Regions from separate parts of the Ralstonia chuxiongensis genome, predicted to be linked through region 1. Evidence: predicted binding sites of a transcription regulator. Region 1 holds the regulator's gene; each other region holds the start of a gene.
The links. The regulator HrcA, encoded in region 1, represses chaperone genes, less so after heat shock. The targets are predictions, from matches to a motif close to TTAGCACTCNNNNNNNNNGAGTGCTAA.

Region 2: groES (co-chaperone GroES) is a predicted target of HrcA. The motif match lies at 1,759-1,785, and genes of this name have one in related genera.
Region 3: rpoH (RNA polymerase sigma factor RpoH) is a predicted target of HrcA. The motif match lies at 2,309-2,335, and genes of this name have one in related genera.

What each region holds. Positions count from the first base shown of each region.
Region 1 covers NZ_JAMYWC010000004.1:658,791-662,820, forward strand. Annotated here, with positions in the region: gene hutC (histidine utilization repressor) at 1-618, shown strand, start outside; gene NKG59_RS16675 (carboxymuconolactone decarboxylase family protein) at 750-1,097, shown strand; gene hrcA (heat-inducible transcriptional repressor HrcA) at 1,139-2,197, opposite strand; gene NKG59_RS16685 (NAD kinase) at 2,309-3,253, shown strand; gene recN (DNA repair protein RecN) at 3,264-4,030, shown strand, end outside.
Region 2 covers NZ_JAMYWC010000003.1:41,669-45,698, forward strand. Annotated here, with positions in the region: gene NKG59_RS09390 (D-cysteine desulfhydrase family protein) at 1-968, shown strand, start outside; gene groES (co-chaperone GroES) at 1,875-2,165, shown strand; gene groL (chaperonin GroEL) at 2,270-3,913, shown strand.
Region 3 covers NZ_JAMYWC010000002.1:631,774-635,803, forward strand. Annotated here, with positions in the region: gene cyoE (heme o synthase) at 1-592, shown strand, start outside; gene NKG59_RS07625 (SCO family protein) at 662-1,267, shown strand; gene rpoH (RNA polymerase sigma factor RpoH) at 1,336-2,229, opposite strand; gene NKG59_RS07635 (sensor domain-containing diguanylate cyclase) at 2,465-4,030, opposite strand, start outside.

The DNA of each region.
Region 1 (4,030 bases):
ATGATCCCGGGGGAGACCACGCTCGCGCAGACGTTTGGCGTGTCACGCATGACGGTCAATCGCGCCCTGCGCGAGTTGACCGCCGAGCAGATCCTCACGCGTGTGCAGGGCCTGGGAACGTTCGTCGCGCAGCAGAAGTTCCAGGCAACGCTGGTGGCCATCCGCAACATCGCCGAGGAAATCGCAACGCGCGGCCACAGGCACCGCGCCGAACTGCACAAGTTGGAGCGTGCCCGTGCCAACGAAGCGATGGCGGCTTCGTTTGGCGTGCCGACGGGCCGCGTGCTCTTCCATTCACTGATCGTGCATTTCGAAAATGACCTGCCGATCCAGGTGGAAGACCGTTGGGTGAACGCCGCGTTGGCGCCTGAATACATGGAGCAGGACTTCACACAGACCACGCCAAACGCCTACCTGATGCGTGCCGCCCCATTGCAGGGTGTGGATTACGGCATCGAGGCCCGCCTGCCTCCGCGCGAGATCGCCGAAATGCTGCACATGGATGTGCGCGAGCCCTGCCTGATGCTGCGGCGGAAGACGCTGTCGCAGGGCCAGGTCGCCTCGGTGGCAACCATGTGGCACCCGGGCGGGCGGTATCAATTCACAGGGAGCTTCTGAGCGCCTCGTTGCGCTACATCATGACCTCGCTCCGGGGCGCGGACGAGAATGCTCGAAAAGGATGCGCGGCGGCTTATGCGATATGCCCAGCCCGCTACCTCACTCCACACCCGTCCCAGGAGAGCACTGTCATGAGCGGCATGCCCGAATTCAAAAGCGTGGTCAAAGATGTGTCTGCGCACATGCGCAGCTTGCGCGAATCGCAGCCGGAGTTGATGACGGCATTCAGCCAACTGGCGGCAGCCGGCACAAAAGATGGCGCACTGAGCAAAAAGACCCGAGAGCTGGTGGCGCTAGGAATCGCCATCGCCAGCCGCTGCGACGACTGCATCGGCTTCCATGTCCAAGCGTTGGTCAAACTTGGCACAACCCGCGCCGAACTCGAAGAGGTGTTGGGAACAGCCGTCTATATGGGAGGCGGCCCTTCGATGATGTACGCCACGCATGCGCTGGCGGCGTTCGAGCAGTTTTCAGCCTGAGACATTGGCGGGCAACTCCGCCCGCCACTGGCGGCGTTGTTTCAGTACTGGCTGAGTGTGCTGGATAGCAGCTTGGCTGTGATATCCACGATCGGGATCACGCGCTCATACGCCATGCGCATCGGCCCGATCACGCCCAGCGTGCCAACGATCTTGCCGTCCACCTCGTACGGCGCGGTGATGACGGCCATGTCTTCGTGCGGCACAAGGCTGCTTTCGCCGCCGATGAAGATCTGCACGCCCTCGGCACGGCTCGATACGTCCAGCAGTTGCAGCAGGCCAGTCTTCTGCTCAAACACCGCAAAGAGCCGGCGCAGCTTGTCCATGGACGAAGACAGGTCTTCCACCTCCAGCAGCTTGCGCTCGCCCGAGATGACGACCGGCTCTTCCTCCGACGCCGCGCTGCTGCCCGCCTCCACGGCCGCCTGCATCAGCGCGGTCATGTCGGCCTGCAGCGCAGACAACTCGCCGCGCAGGCTTTCGCGCACCGCGTCGAACGTCTGGCCGCCGTAATGCGCGTTGATGTAATTGGCCGCTTCCACCAGCTGTGACGGGGTGTAGGGCGTATCGGTATGGATGATGCGGTTCTGCACGTCGCCTTCGGGCGTGACGACGATCAGCAGGATGCGGGACTCTGACAGCCTCAGAAATTCGATCTGACGGAACGCATGCGTGCGTCGCGGCGTCATCACGATGCCGGCAAACTGCGAGAGGTTGGACAAGGTTTGCGCCGCCGCCGCAATCACCCGCTGCGACGATTCCGAGCCATGCGACGCCAGTTGCGTGCGCACCTGCTCTGCAATCGCGCCGACCATCTGCTGCGCCATGCGGTCGTGCGTGCTCAGCACATCCAGCGGGCTGGCCGTCAGCATCGTATCGACAAAGAGGCGGTAGCCACGCGGCGTCGGCACGCGCCCGGCCGAGGTGTGCGGACTGGCGATGAAGCCCATCTCCTCCAGGTCGGACATCACATTGCGGATGGTGGCCGGCGACAGGTCGAGCCCAGAATACTTCGACAAGGTGCGCGAGCCCACAGGCTGGCCCTCGGCGATATACCGTTCGATCAGGGTCTTGAGGAGGATGGTGGCGCGCTTGTCCATGATTTTTCAATTTTACGCAAAATCGGCGCCCGTCTACGGGTGATGTCGGCGTTTCTCCACTAAACACGCGCTGACGTGGCGACGGTCATATCGATATGGTGTAATGCGCGCATGTCGATTCCCCCGTCCGCCGTGGCCCCGCAAGCTCCCGCCGCCTCGTCTTCGCCTGTTTCGCCTTTCAAGACCGTTGCGCTGGTCGGCCGGTATTCGGCCGCCAACATTGCCGGCCCGCTCATGGAACTGGCGTCGTGCATTGCCGCGCGCGGGCATGACATTGTGTTCGAGCGAGACACGGCGCTCAACATCGGCGTCCAGGATTACCCTGCCCTGCCGCCCGAAGAGATGGCGCGCCACGCCGACGTGGCCGTCGTGCTCGGCGGCGACGGCACGCTGCTCGGCATCGGGCGCCACCTGGCCGGTGCCAGCGTCCCCGTGATCGGCGTCAACCACGGGCGGCTCGGCTTCATGACCGACATCCCGTTCGACGACGTGCACACCGTGCTGCCCGACATGTTGTCGGGCCGCTACGAGGCCGAAACCCGCACGCTGCTGCAGGCCCAGGTCGTGCGCGACGACGAGGTCATCTTCTCCGCCCTCGCCTTCAACGACGTGGTGGTCAACCGCTCGGGCACCTCGGGCATGGTGGAACTGGCCGTGTCCGTCGACGGCTTCTTCATGTACAACCAGCGTTCGGACGGCTTGATCGTTTCCACGCCCACGGGCTCGACGGCGTATGCACTGTCCGCGGGCGGGCCGATCCTGCATCCGGCGCTCTCGGGTCTGGTTCTGGTGCCTATCGCACCGCACTCGCTGTCGAACCGGCCGATCGTCATTCCGCAAGACGCGGAGGTGGTCATTCAGGTCACCAGCGGGCGCGATGCCAGCGTCAACTTCGACATGCAGTCGCTCACGTCCTTGCTACCCGGTGACCGCATCGTGGTGCGCCGCTCGGAACGCACGGTGCGGCTGCTGCACCCGATCGGGTACAACTACTACGCCACGCTGCGTAAGAAGTTGCACTGGCACGAGTACCCGACCGAAGACAACCGGCTCTAACACCTCTTACATGCTGCGCAGCCTCACCATCCGCGATTTCGTCATCGTTCACGCGCTGGATCTCGATCTGGCCGACGGTTTTACCGTGTTTACGGGCGAGACCGGCGCGGGCAAATCCATCCTGATCGATGCGCTTGCACTCACGTTGGGCGAGCGCGCCGATGCCGCCGTCGTGCGCGAAGGCGCGCCACGTGCCGACATCACCGCCGAGTTCGACGTGCATCCGCATGTGGCCGCATGGCTCGAGGCGCATGAACTGCACGACGACGAAGGCGTGATTCTGCTGCGCCGCACGGTCGATGCCGCAGGTCGCAGCAAAGCCTTCATCAACGGCGCGGCCGTCACGCTGGCGCAGCTGCGCGAAGTGGGTGAGCAACTGGTCGACATCCACGGCCAGCACGCGCATCAACTGCTGCTCAAGGCGGATGCGCAGCGCAGCCTGCTCGACGCCCACGCGGGCCTTGAAGGTGCCGTGCGCGTGGTCGGCGAACGCTACCGGGAATGGCACGCCGTGGTGCGCGCGCGCGAAGCCGCCGAGCAGCAGTCGCGCGAAGTCCAGCTCGAACGCGAGCGCATTGAATGGCAGGTCAACGAATTGCAGAAGCTTGGCCCCCAGCCGGGTGAGTGGGAAGACGTGCAGGCCGAGCACCACCGCCTGTCGCACGCCGCCAGCCTGATCGAAGGCACGCGCGCGGCGCTGGATGGTTTGTCCGAATCGGAAGGCGCGGTGCTTACGCAGCTGGGCGCGACGCTCCATACGCTGCGTGAACTGGCCGA
Region 2 (4,030 bases), on a different contig from region 1:
TGACGCACCTGTCTGCGGAAATCGCAGGCCCGCGAATTTGGGTCAAGCGCGACGACATGACAGGAGTCGCCATGGGAGGGTCCAAGACCAGAGCGCTTGGGACGTTGCTCGGGCAGGCATTGGAAAGTGGTGCAGATACAGTCATTACCTGCGGCCCAACGACCTCGAATCACGTGCGTCTAACAGCGGCTGCCGCCAACAAACTCGGCCTGGACACCGTCCTTGTGCTACGAAAGCCTACTGAGGGTACGGCGGCAGACGTTGGCTACCAAGGCAACATGTTGCTCAACCGGGTGCTGGGTGCCAAGATCGTCTATGCCGACGCTTCTTCGCTGGCAGCCTTGGATCCGGTCATGCAGAGGGTAGCAGCGGACCTAGTTGCTCAGGGCAAGAAACCGTTCGTCATTCCCGGCGGAGGCTATTCTCCATTCGGCGCGATCGGGTACCTTGGCTTGGTGGAGGAGTTGCGAGATCAAGCCGCAGCCCACGGCGTCAACGTAGACGCGGTCGTTTGTGCCTCCGGCTCCGGCTGCATTCAAAGCGGTCTTCATCTGGGAAATCTTTTCCACGGTACTCGTTTCCCAATCATTGGGCTCACGATCAACCGAACCGTAGAGGAATTGCGGCCACGTATCGAGCACGATGTGCAGGTGGCGGCAGAAATGCTTGGCCTCGCGGCCCCTCAGGGCCAGGCCATTGAAGTGCTGGATAGCTATATTGGCCCGGGATATGCCCAACCTTCTGGGCCGGCGATGGAAGCCATCGATCGTTTGGCAAGGTTGGAAGGTCTGCTGCTTGATCCCTGCTACACAGGCAAGGCAATGGCCGGCGTCATTGATTTGGCGCGCAATCGGTTTAAGGCCGGCCAAAACATCGTGTTCATTCACACGGGTGGTTCTCCGGGCATCTTTACCTATTCGGAAGAACTTTCCGCCGTCGGGTCTGGCGCCCAGGCGGCGGTGAATTAAGCGCCTAGATCATACCCAGGGGGCGCCGCGGCCCCGACACGTGTCATCGTCTTATGTCCCAGACCTGCGATGCCTCGCTGAGATGCAGGTCGCCCGTGGGCAGTCCCGGTACGCCCTCCAATCTGGCGATCGCTGTTTTTTGCAGTGACTGATGGAGTTGAGCGAGCGCTTTCGATGAACAGGGCTTCGCGAGCGAAGGAGCACGGAGGAGCGATGAATATCCGGATGCCTTCTTGTGCCTGCACGCCTCTGCGTACTCAGGACACTGGCAAGCTGCGTGGATTGTTCTAGGTCGAGAACTCGAGTGGGGCCGCGTTCAATGTGGCAAGCAGCCGTTGAAGCTGAGATATCAAGAGGGGTACGACCACGTGTTACTACATCGTATCTCCCCTGATCGAGGGCCGTCTAAAGGTCCATGCCAAGGCGTTCTTAAGGCTGGAGATCCTCGCGGGGCGCTGATTCCCCGTGGCCACCAGAGGCTCGCTCGCATGCTGTGCCTCGGCAATTGCTTCTTGTAGGTGACGAAGCCTATCGGACCGTCTTGCAGAGAGAAGAGCGGAGTTTAGTGCGGCAAGGCCCCGCAGTTTGCCGCGTGAGACGCAACCAATGGTGCTCTCCCTGGCGCGCCTCTTGTGTGCTAACTAATTGAAATATAAGGAGTTTACTGTTTTTGGCGCGCCGTGCTGCGTCAGAGAGTTCCACATTGAGTGACCAAAGTTCCAAATTGAGTGAATCTCGACAACAGCAATCTCGCCCCCGTTCTTGAAATCGTAATACCCCGTCCCTATAATTAGCACTCGCCGGGCAGGAGTGCTAACAATGCCTCCACCCCCGATGCTTTCCCGATGCGCCGCGTCCCGCGGCGCGTTTTGTGAATAAACACTCACTTTGCATTGAGGAGTTTGTATGAACCTGCGTCCCTTGCATGATCGCGTGATCGTGAAGCGCCTGGACAACGAAACGAAGACCGCTTCGGGCATCGTCATTCCTGACGCCGCCGCTGAAAAGCCGGATCAAGGCGAAGTGCTGGCCGTCGGTCCGGGCAAGAAAGACGACAAGGGCAATGCGATTGCGCTGGACGTGAAGGTCGGCGACCGCGTGCTGTTCGGCAAGTACGCCGGCCAAGGCGTCAAGGTGGATGGTCAGGAAGTCCTGGTCATGCGCGAAGAAGACATCATGGCCGTGGTGGCGAAGTAAGCGGGCGCTCTGTCGCATCGGCTTACCAGTAACCCAATCCTCATTGTCTGCCCGGCGGATTCCCCCGGTGTAGGCAACATCCAAAGATCTCGGAGATTCTCAAGATGGCAGCTAAAGACGTAGTGTTCGGCGACGCCGCACGTGCCAAGATGGTCGAAGGCGTGAACATTCTCGCCAACGCAGTCAAGGTGACCCTGGGCCCGAAGGGCCGTAACGTGGTGCTGGAGCGCAGCTTCGGCGGCCCGACCGTGACCAAGGACGGTGTGTCGGTCGCCAAGGAAATCGAGCTGAAGGACAAGCTGCAGAACATGGGCGCGCAAATGGTCAAGGAAGTTGCTTCCAAGACCAGCGACAACGCCGGTGACGGCACCACCACCGCAACGGTGCTGGCTCAGTCGATCGTGCGCGAAGGCATGAAGTACGTTGCCGCCGGCATGAACCCGATGGATCTGAAGCGCGGCATCGACAAGGCTGTCGGCGCTGCCGTCGAAGAGCTGAAGAAGATCAGCAAGCCGACGACCACCAGCAAGGAAATCGCTCAAGTTGGCGCCATCTCGGCCAACAGCGACGAATCCATCGGCCAGCGCATCGCTGAAGCCATGGACAAGGTCGGCAAGGAAGGCGTGATCACGGTGGAAGACGGCAAGTCGCTGGCCGACGAGCTGGACGTCGTGGAAGGCATGCAGTTCGACCGCGGCTACCTGTCGCCGTACTTCATCAACAACCCGGAAAAGCAAGTTGTCCAGCTGGACAACCCGTTCGTGCTGCTGTTCGACAAGAAGGTCAGCAACATCCGCGACCTGCTGCCGGTGCTGGAACAAGTCGCCAAGGCTGGCCGTCCGCTGCTGATCATCGCTGAAGACGTTGAAGGCGAAGCCCTGGCAACGCTGGTGGTCAACAACATCCGTGGCATTCTGAAGACCGCCGCCGTCAAGGCACCGGGCTTCGGCGACCGCCGCAAGGCCATGCTGGAAGACATCGCCATCCTGACGGGCGGCCAAGTCATCGCTGAAGAAGTCGGCCTGACGCTGGAAAAGGCAACGCTGAACGACCTGGGCCAAGCCAAGCGCGTTGAAATCGGCAAAGAAAACACCACGATCATCGATGGCGCAGGCGACGCCCGCAACATCGAAGCCCGCGTGAAGCAAGTGCGTGCCCAGATCGAAGAAGCGACCTCGGACTACGACCGTGAGAAGCTGCAAGAGCGCGTGGCCAAGCTGGCCGGCGGTGTTGCTGTGATCAAGGTTGGCGCTGCCACCGAAGTCGAAATGAAGGAAAAGAAGGCCCGCGTGGAAGATGCTCTGCACGCAACGCGCGCTGCCGTGGAAGAAGGCATCGTGGCTGGCGGCGGTGTTGCACTGCTGCGCGCCCGTGCGCTGATCTCCGGCCTGAAGGGTGCCAACGCTGACCAAGACGCCGGTATCAAGATCGTGCTGCGCGCCATGGAAGAGCCGCTGCGCCAGATCGTCACGAACGCTGGTGACGAAGCTTCGGTGGTGGTGGCCAACGTCATCGCCGGCCAAGGCAACTACGGCTACAACGCTTCGACCGGCGAGTACGGTGACCTGGTGGAAATGGGCGTGCTGGACCCGACCAAGGTGACCCGCACCGCGCTGCAGAACGCCGCTTCGGTCGCTTCGCTGATGCTGACCACGGATTGCGCCGTGGCAGAACTGCCGAAGGACGATGCAGCTCCGGCAATGCCGGGCGGCATGGGTGGCATGGGCGGCATGGACGGCATGATGTAATTTGCCTGTTCGGCAACCTGGCCCGGCCATCTTTCGGGATGGCTGTTCCAAGCAAAAAACCCCGTGGGTGCGAGCTCGCGGGGTTTTTTGTTACCTGGTTTGTTAAGGCGGCGTTAA
Region 3 (4,030 bases), on a different contig from region 1:
GCTGCACGTGTTCGCCAACGACCTGACGATGTGGCTGACGTTCGCCACCTTCATCGGCTACGCGATCATCTACACCCTGCTGCTCAAGCCGGCCACGCCACAGAACATCGTGATCGGCGGCCTGTCCGGGGCGATGCCGCCGGCGCTGGGCTGGGCGGCCGTCGCCAACAGCGTGCCGGCCGAAGCGTGGATTCTGGTGCTGATCATCTTTACCTGGACGCCACCGCACTTCTGGGCCCTCGCGCTGTACCGCCGCGCTGACTACGCCAAGTCCGGCCTGCCGATGCTGCCGATCACGCACGGCGAGAAGTACACGCTGCTGCATATCCTGCTGTACACGCTCATCATGATCGCCGCGACCATCCTGCCGTTCGTCTACGGCATGAGCGGCTATATCTACCTGGCGACGGCGCTGGTGCTCGGTTTCGGCTTTCTCTCGTATGCGTGGCGCATGTACCGCAAGTACTCGGACGCACTGGCGCAGAAGACCTTCCGCTACTCGATCATCTATCTGTCGATCCTGTTTGCCGCGCTGCTGGTGGACCACTACTTCAAGTTCGGCCCGGCGCTCATGCAAAGCGCGGCGCTGTGACGCACAGGGCCGCCAGCAAGCATGTGCCGTTGGCGTTACGCTAGGCGGTCTGTTTCCAACACGATGACCATGCTTTCTTTCCGACACTTCCGCGCCGCGCTCTTTGCCATGCTGGCGGTTGCCGTGCTGGCGCTGACGGCGTGCAGCGACAAGCCCGCCTTCAAGAACCTCGACATCACTGGGTCCAAGAGCTTCGGCACCGATTTCTCGCTGACGGACCACACCGGCAAGCGCCGCACGCTCGAAGATTTCCGCGGCAAGGTCGTCGTCATGTTCTTCGGTTACACACATTGCCCCGATGTCTGTCCGACCACGCTGGCTGAATTGCGCGCCGTGATGGAAACCCTCGGCAAGGACGCCGACCGCGTCCAGGTGCTGTTCGTCACCGTCGACCCGGAGCGCGATACGCAAGACCTGCTGGCCAAGTATGTGCCGGCGTTCGATCCGCGCTTCATCGGCCTGCGTCCGGCCAACGAGACCGAACTGAAGAAGGTCGCGTCCGATTTCAAGGTGTTCTACAGCAAGGTGCCAGGCAGCTCGCCCGACAACTACACCATGGACCACACGGCCGGCAGCTATATGTTTGATCCGAAAGGCAACCTGCGCCTGTTCATCAAACATGGTCAGGGCCCCGAGCCGATTGCCCACGACATCAAGCAACTGCTGGCTGACTGATCTCCGGTCGCCGCCCAAAGAAAAAGCCCGCCAGTTTGGCGGGCTTTTTTTATGGCGAGGCGGGCAGCTTAGGCGAAAGCCTGCAGTGCGCCCTTCATCTTCTTCATTGCGGCCGATTCGATCTGGCGAATGCGCTCGGCCGACACACCAAACTCGTCAGCCAACTCGTGCAGCGTCGAGCCGCCCGATCCGTCGTCGTTCACATTCAGCCAGCGGGCTTCGATGATGCGGCGGCTGCGGTCGTCCAGCTTGGCGAGGGCGGCTTCGATGCCTTCGCTTTGCATGCGGTCGTTGCCACGCGCTTCGATCACGCGGGTCGGCTCGTTGTGCGTGTCCGCCAGGTAGGCGATCGGTGCGAAGGATTCTTCGCCGTCGTCCATCTGGCCTTCGAGCGCGATGTCGCCGCCCGAGAGACGCGTTTCCATCTCGCGCACTTCAGCGCCCTTGACGTTCAACTCGGCCGCCACGGCGTCGATCTCATCCGACGTGAAGGTCGCCTGCGCGTCCTGCTTGTGGCTGCGCAGGTTGAAGAACAGCTTGCGCTGGGCCTTGGTGGTGGCCACTTTGACCATGCGCCAGTTCTTCAGGATGTACTCGTGCATCTCGGCCTTGATCCAGTGCATCGCGTACGAGACGAGACGCACGCCCTGATCCGGGTCGAAGCGCTTGACGGCCTTCATCAGACCGATGTTGCCTTCCTGGATCAAGTCGGCATGCGGCAGGCCGTAACCGAGATAGCCGCGGGCGATCGACACCACCAGACGCAGGTGCGAGAGCACCAGACGGCGGGCGGCATCGAGATTGTCGTTGTCGCGGTATTCGCGGGCCAGACGCTGTTCTTCTTCAGCCGACAGCATCGGCACACGGTTGACGCTCTGGATATAGGCGTCGATGTTGCCCAGGTTGCCGGGGAACGCCAGCGCCCATCCATTACCGGCGTTGCCGGACGGCTGGGTGGCGATTGCGGAAACGGTATTCACGGGGATGACTGCGTTCACTCAGGACTCCTGTCGAAATCCAGTGGAGGTTTGGAGAGGCATCTTAGCACTCCAACCGGATGAGTGCTAATAGGACATTTTTGTCCGGTTAATAGTTCCCGTAAATCAAGGTGTCTTCATCAATAGTGTGATGTTTGCGCCGCAACAAAAAGCGTGTCATACGCAGTCATAGACCGTGGCGGGCGGTATCGGTTCTCGACTATGCCGCCGTGTTGCGGCCGCGTGACTTAGCCCAATAAAGTGCGCGATCGGCTTCGCGCAGGGCGGCGTCTGGGTCGCGTACTTCCGAGCCCGGGCAGGCGACGCCAATGCTCGTGGTGACGTGCAGCACCGTGCCATCCGGCAGGTGGATGGGCGGACGGATCGCTCCGACGATCTTTTGCGCGGTGTGCAGCGCATCATCCGGGGCGTCAATCGGGTCGAGCAGGATGATGAACTCGTCGCCTGCGAGGCGGGCGACGGTGTCGGTGCGGCGCACGGCACGTTGCAGGCGGTGCGCGACCTCCACCAGCACAGCATCGCCGGCGGCGTGGCCGTAGGTGTCGTTGATGTGCTTGAAGTGATCCACGTCCAGATACAGCACGCCCAAGGGCGCGGGCAGACGCTGACGGCGTTCCAGCGCGGCGCGCAGGCGCTCGTAGAGTTCGTAGCGGTTTGGCAGGCCGGTGAGTGCATCAAAGCGGGCCATGCGCGACAACTCCATCTCGCTGCGTTTGGCTTCGGTCACGTCCTGCACGAAGGCGTAGAAACCGCAGCGGCCGTCGCGCGCTTCTCCGGCATCGGGGACGAGCTGGCCGCGGAAATGCCGGGTGCGGCTGCGCGGGCCGTTGGCGTGCGGCTTTTCGTACCACGGCGCGGTGATCTCGAATTGGACGGATTCTCCGCGCTGGGCGCGCACCAGATACGGTGCTAGCAAAGCGTACGTGCCCGGCGTGAACACCCGTTCCGGCGTTTGGCCGCAGACCTCCTCGGGCGTGCGCTGCAGCCAGCGCGCATGCGTGACGTTGCAGAAAGTGAAGACGCGGTCGGGGTTGATGTGCGACACCAGCAGCGGCGCGTTGTCGAGCACGAGCTTGAGTGCGCGTTCGCTGCGCCCCAGGGCCAGCTCGGCACTCGTGCGGGCCGTCAGATCTTGCAGTACCGAGAAATAGCCGCGCAGCGTGCCGCGATCATCGTAGTCGGGAAAGTAGTGGCCGCTCAGGTAGCGGGGCACGCCGGTGCGCATGGACTGCATCTCGAATTGCACCGGGTAACCGGCCTGCACTTCCGTCATGTAGGGCAGCAGCGCGCAGTAATCCTCGGGGGCGTAGATGTCGCGCACATGGTGGTCGAGCGTCTCATCTTCATTGCGGCCGAAGGCTTCGAGCAGTGTGCGGCTGGCAAAGCGGACGATGCCGTCGGGGTCGACATAGCTGAGCTGCGCGGGCACGTTGTCGGCCACCAGGCGGAGTTGTTCGCGGCTGGCACGCAGGGCATCACGCCGGCGTTCGAGGCTTTCGTTGGCGGTGCGCAGCGCACGTTCGGACGCGGCCAGCCGGTTGGCAAACGGCCGCACCGTCAAGCGGATGGCCAGCACGCTGCCGATCATCAGGCACAGCATGAAGGCCGCAAGCCGCTCGAACTGCACCCGCATTGGGGCATACAGCTCGGCGCTGGCGATCTTGCTGATCAACGCCAGACCCGTGTGGCCGATGGGCGTGTAGCTGAACGACGTCGGCATGCCATGGATGTCCTGCCACTGGCCGTAGCCAGCCTCGCCCGCCAA